2 regions of the Thermosynechococcus sp. HN-54 genome follow, and region 1 is predicted to be linked to the other one. Evidence: predicted binding sites of a transcription regulator. Region 1 holds the regulator's gene; the other holds the start of a gene.
What was found. The regulator HrcA, encoded in region 1, represses chaperone genes, less so after heat shock. The targets are predictions, from matches to a motif close to TTAGCACTCNNANNNTNNGAGTGCTAA.
Positions count from the first base shown of each region.

Region 1 (3,118 bases):
ATTCGAGAGGAAAATACCATCGGGGTCATAGCTGAGAATGGTTTCTGCTGGTGTATCCGCCGGCACGACAATCACACGGCAGCCATAGCTGGCCAAGCGACGGAGAATGTTGCGCTTCACGCCAAAATCAATGGCCACAACCGTCAAGGGTGGCTCTTCGGTGGCCGTTTGGGGACGAAATTCCCAAGCTGGGGGCGTCGGTTCTGTCCATTCATAGGGGGTGCGAGTGGTCACCACCTTGGCGAGGTTTTGTCCCTGCATACTGGGAGCGGCAAGGACTTTTTGCAGCAGTTCAACGGGGTCAAGGATTTCCGTGGAGATGCCGCCATTCATGGCACCGACGGTGCGAATTTTGCGGGTGAGGGCGCGGGTGTCAATGCCATAAATTGCAGGAATGCGATGGGCTTTGAGGTAATCAGGTAAGGATTGTTGCGATCGCCAGTTACTAGGCACGTCACAGATGTTGCGAGCAACCGCACCCCGCACTTGCGGCCGATCCGACTCATCATCTTCGGGGGTGGTTCCGGTATTGCCTAGCTCAGGGTAGGTAAATGTCACAATTTGTCCACAATAGCTAGGGTCGGTGAGCACCTCTTGATAGCCCGTTATGCCGGTGTTAAAAACCACTTCGCCAATGGCCGTTCCCGGTGCCCCAAAGGAAAAACCGCGAAAGACGGAACCATCGGCAAGAACCAGCAAGGCGGGTGTAGGCATTTCAATATCTCCAACTGGGAAAGCCCAATAGTTTATTGTGCATGATAAAGTCAGCCGTTGACTGCACAAGAATTCTCTGATGTTTTGATTTCTTTACTTGCGGCGACTCACCTGCTCAGTTAAATAATCTGCCGCTGTGGCCACTAGGGGAATAATCCGTGCATAGGGCATCCGGGTCGGCCCTAGAATGCCAATACTGCCCACGGGCGAGTTCCCGTAGCAATAGCAAGAATACACCAATGTACAAGACTGCATGGGAGCTAGGGTATTTTCGCTGCCAATGCGAATTTGCACCTGCGAGGGGGCTTGGCTATTTGCACCGATTAGCGGGGCGAGTTGATCCTGTTGATCCTCAAGAAGATGCAGCAGCATTTGTACCTGCTCCACTTGGGAGAACTCCGGCTGCTGGAGAACACCGGCAAGACCACTCATGACAAAGGAGGTTCCTTGGTGGCTGTAGCGATCGCTCAATTGCTGAAGCAGGGTTTGCAGCTGCTGGCCGTAGGCCTGAAACTCCAAGTCCAGTTTTTGCCAGTCAATGGCACTGAGTTCCACTAGCGATCGCCCCTGCAACTGATGGTTGAGGAAGTTGGTCAGTACCTGTAGGGTGCGCTCCCGTAGCTCAGGGTTTTCTTCCCCTTGACCCAATTGGATGAGGGCGGATTGGGTTTCGTAGGTATCGAGAACAAGAATCACCATCACCTGATGGGGATCCAAAGCGACCAGTTGAATCACCCGAATCTGCCGCTCCAAACGATTGGGCAGCGTAATCAGCGTAATGTAACCACTGAGATCCGAGAGTAACTGCGCGGCTTGCCGCAAGATCACCTCAAGGCGTTGTTGTCCCCAGATAAACCGCTCACTCAAAAGACTCTCAGCTTTACGGGCGACATCGGGAATGGGCTGGACAAGTTCATCCACATAAACGCGATAGCCAGAATCAGAAGGGACTCGTCCTGCGGAGGTGTGGGGTTGATAGAGCAGGCCACTTTTCTCTAGCAGCAGCATCGTATTGCGCACCGTGGCCGGGCTGACGTTGAGGTTGTATTCGGTGGCGATCGCTTTTGAACCGACAGGTTCTGCCGTGGCAATGTAATGGTTAATCGTGGCGCCAAGAATTTGCTTTTGGCGATCGCTGAGTTCAATCGTCATAACCCCTTACACCTGCGATTTCTTATTGCTGTTTTTTATTTATTTTATTTATCTATAAACTAGCCTTCCCATTTCAGCAATGATGCCCTGCAACGACTGCGGGGGGCGATCGGGTTTTTGTAACCAAAAATAATGAGACTATTAAAGTATATCAATTAAGATTGTGAAGTTTTTTATGCTAAGTCAGCGAAAATTCTCAGTCGCTAGGATCACCTAAGTACAAGCTGCCGCTGCTTTTGTACCCTGATTTAGAAAGGTTGCTCAGCCAACCCTATGAAACCGCAGAACTGCCACAGGAGCGGGAAGCCTATCTCCTCTCTTGGGAGCCAAACACGGCACTGGAAATGGTTAAGAAACACTGCCAATAGGGGATTCCCAAATAAATCGCAGATGGATAGACCAAGGCTGTGGGGGGCGGCTGGTGACCTCTATGGCATGTAAAAACTCCCGTAGATAGAACCGTTGCTCTGCTGCCGAGAGTTGGTACCAAAATTGCGGCTGACCAAGGGTAACCGCCAGTTGCAACAGATTGCTAGGGGGCAATTGTAACCGTTGAGCCTCAAGCTGTGCCCGTTCCCCCGCCAGTTTATAGCGGCGCAGTTGAGCAGTTTCGGTATCCAAAAGGCCTTGGGTTTCTAGTTCGCCAAGGTGGTGCAGTTGGGCTTCAATCGCCTGAATTTCAGCGGTCAGCGGTGGCGTCGGCACCGACAGTTGGGCGATCGCGCGCGGCAGGCGTTGGGCAATTTGATCAATCACAGCAGTCAGGGCTGCGTTGTAGGGGATGCTGCGACACTTGGGGGAGAGGGGACAGTGCAGGGGACGCAAATAGGCGTATTGACTGGGTTGACGATAGGGTTGCACCTGAGTCCGCCCAAAGCGTTGCTGACACTCGCGGCAAACTACCAAGCCTGCCAGCGGATGGGGGGCACTGGCACTGCGACGGGGTAAAGAGCGTTGCCGCCGCAATAACCGATCCACCTGAGCCGCTTCCTCAGGGGCAATGAGGGGGGGATGGGTTTGGGGAATCACCGTATGCCCTTGGTAGTAGAGATGTCCCCGATAGACAGGATGCGTCAACCAGCGGCGACCCGTTGCAATGCTAATCCGCTTGTGATGGGTATTGGCAATAAAGCGCACCGCGGCACTGAGGGAGCCATAGAGGAGAAAATGCTCGACAAAATCCTTGACAACAGCTGCTGCTGCTCGATCAATCACATAGTGCTCCTTGCCGCGGCGATAGCCATAGGGGGCA
Region 1 covers NZ_CP098039.1:57,221-60,338, forward strand. Annotated here, with positions in the region: gene carA (glutamine-hydrolyzing carbamoyl-phosphate synthase small subunit) at 1-714, opposite strand, end outside; gene hrcA (heat-inducible transcriptional repressor HrcA) at 808-1,866, opposite strand; gene NBE99_RS00270 (recombinase family protein) at 2,215-3,118, opposite strand, start outside.

Region 2 (3,118 bases), 370 kb from region 1:
GTTCGGGCTTGTCAACGATGATGCACTCGGTGGTCAGCACCATACCGGCAATAGAGGCCGCATTTTGCAGAGCCGAGCGAGTGACTTTGGCAGGGTCAACGATACCCGCATCGAACATGTTGACATATTCATCTTTGGCGGCATCATAACCCACATCGAAGGGTTTTTCTTTGACCCGTTCGACAATGATAGAACCATTTTGACCCGCGTTCTCAGCAATGCGACGCAGGGGTGCGCTGAGGGCACGCTCGACAATGTTGGCACCAATCAGTTCTTCACCCGTCAGGTGCTCAGCGGCCCAATTGCTCAGCTGGGGAGCCAAGTGCACCAAGGTGGTTCCACCACCGGGCACAATGCCTTCTTCGACGGCGGCTTTGGTGGCGTTGATCGCATCTTCCAGACGGAGTTTGCGATCTTTCATTTCGGTTTCGGTGGCAGCACCGACTTTAATTACCGCCACACCACCCGCCAGTTTGGCCAACCGCTCTTGCAGTTTTTCTTTGTCGTAGCTGGAGTCAGTTTCTTCGATTTGACGACGGATTTGCTCGCAGCGAGCTTTGACGGCTTTTTCATTGCCTTCCGCCACAATCGTGGTGTGATCTTTGGTGATCGTGATGCGGCGGGCTTTACCGAGCATATCCAGCTTGGTGTTTTCCAGCTTCAGACCGGCATCTTCGGTAATCACTTGACCGCCTGTGAGGACAGCAATATCTTCGAGCATCGCTTTGCGGCGATCGCCAAAGCCGGGAGCCTTCACCGCAGCCACATTCAAGACACCGCGCAGACGGTTGACCACAAGGGTCGCCAGCGCTTCTTTCTCGATGTCCTCAGCAATGATCACCAAGGGCTTACCGGCGCGAGCCACTTGTTCGAGGATCGGCACCAGATCTTGCACCAAGGTAATTTTCTTGTCGGTGATCAGTACGAAGGGTTCATCGAGCACGGCTTCCATGCGCTCGGTGTCGGTGGCAAAGTAGGGGGAGATGTAGCCCTTGTCAAAGCGCATCCCCTCGGTGACCTCCAGTTCGGTGGTCATGGATTTGCCTTCTTCGAGGGAGATCACGCCTTCTTTGCCCACTTTGTCCATGGCGTCGGCAATCATCCGACCCACTTCTTCATCGTTACCTGCAGAGATCGCCGCCACTTGGGCAATGGCTTTGGAATCTTCCACTGGACGGGCGTGTTCAGCAATTTTTTCAACGAGGAAGTGAGTGGCTTTGTCAATCCCGCGTTTCAGGGCAATGGGGTTAGCACCCGCAGCAACGTTGCGCAGCCCCTCTTTCACCATGGCATGGGCGAGAACCGTTGCCGTAGTCGTACCGTCACCGGCAGCATCATTGGTTTTCGAGGCGGCTTGGCGGATGAGAGCCACACCGGTATTTTCAATGTGATCTTCGAGTTCGATTTCTTTAGCAATGGTGACACCGTCATTGACAATTTGCGGCGCCCCAAATTTTTTCTCCAGAACTACGTTCCGCCCTTTAGGACCAAGGGTCACGGCCACAGATTCAGCCAAGATGTCCATCCCTTTTTCGAGGGCACGACGAGCATTTTCGTTGTAGATAATGCGCTTCGCCATATGTGTTTCCTACCTCAATCGTTCAACAGTGATGAAAAATCGCACAGAGATGAAGGAGTGTCAGCGACTTAGCCAACAATGGCCAAGATGTCTTTTTCTGAGAGGAGAACGTAGTCTTCACCCGCCAGTTTCACTTCGGTACCGGCATATTTGGAGTACAGCACTTTGTCCCCCACTTTCACATCCATGGGCTGACGCTTGCCGTCTTCAGTGAGTTTGCCGGGACCGACGGCGGTCACTTCGCCCACTTGGGGTTTTTCACGGGCGTTGTCGGGCAGGAGGATGCCCCCTGCGGTACGTTCTTCACTTTCGCTGACTTTGACAAAAATGCGATCGCCCAAAGGCTTCACAGTTGAAACGCTTAGAGATATGGCTGCCATAGCGTACTGTTCTCCCAATTGTAAGAGTATGGATTGATAGCACTCACTGCACGGCTCATCGCGCAGTTTCTGAGGGGCAAGAGCATCACTTGCAATTGTTTAGCACTCTCACCCTTCGAGTGCTAATGTAGCGACAGACAGTTAGCGATCGCAACTCGTGTTGCAGTACGGTTTTCCGAACGGAACAGTTAGTTTTTTAACCCTGTGGTGGCAATCCCGCGAATCAATTGCCGTTGCCCAAACACAAACACCACCATCACCGGTACAGTGGCAATCACCGCCGCCGCCATCATCAACGGCCAATCATTGGTGAACTGCTCCTGAAAGTTGGCCAAGGACAGCTGCACCGTGATCAGTTCTGGCTTAGTGGTAAAGACCAAGGGCTTAAAGAGATCATTCCACTCCCCAATGAAGGTGAAGATAAAGAGCGTGACCAAGGCCGGTCGGCTCAGGGGCAAGAGAATATGCCAGAGCACTTGCCAGCGATTTGCCCCATCCAAGAGAGCTGCCTCCTCAAGCGCAACAGGCAATGTGAGAAAAAACTGCCGCATCAAAAAGACGCCAAAGCCATTGGCCGCCGTCGGCAAGATCAAGGCGCCATAGGTATTGATCAGATGACCCGCCTTCAGAATCAAGAACACCGGGATCACTAGGAGTTGAAACGGGATCACCAGCGTCGCCAGCATCAGCAGCAAAATTGTCTGCTGCCCCGGAAAGGAAAGCCGCGCCAACGCATAACCTGCCAAGGCGGAGGTCACCAACTGGAGCGCCGTCACCGCTAAGGCCACAACAGTTGAGTTCGCAAAAGCCAAGATAAAGTTTCCCTGCTGCCACGCTGCTTGGTAGCTTTGCCATGTCCAACCTTGGGGCGGCAGCAATTGAGTCGGTAAGGTTCCCGGTGGCCAGCCGGAGGTGCAGAGCACCACCAGGAGGGGGCTAAGAACCAGCAACGCCCCCAGTGTCAATAGGAGCGTTAAGCCTACCCTAGGAGCGACCACTGCCGGACATCCGCTTTAGGAGATCCACAAATCCTTTGACTTCCTCACGGAAGAGGAAGCCCGCATAGGCCTCCATACCATGCTCGCCAATATCCAATCCCTCGATTTCCTCTTCTGGCGAAACGCGGATGCCAATGGTGGCATTGAGGAGTAGCCACACT
Region 2 covers NZ_CP098039.1:2,394,396-2,397,513, forward strand. Annotated here, with positions in the region: gene groL (chaperonin GroEL) at 1-1,579, opposite strand, end outside; gene groES (co-chaperone GroES) at 1,648-1,959, opposite strand; gene NBE99_RS11745 (carbohydrate ABC transporter permease) at 2,148-2,924, opposite strand; gene NBE99_RS11750 (ammonium transporter) at 2,944-3,118, opposite strand, start outside.
Region 2: the regulator HrcA is predicted to act here: its motif matches at 2,059-2,085, upstream of groES (co-chaperone GroES).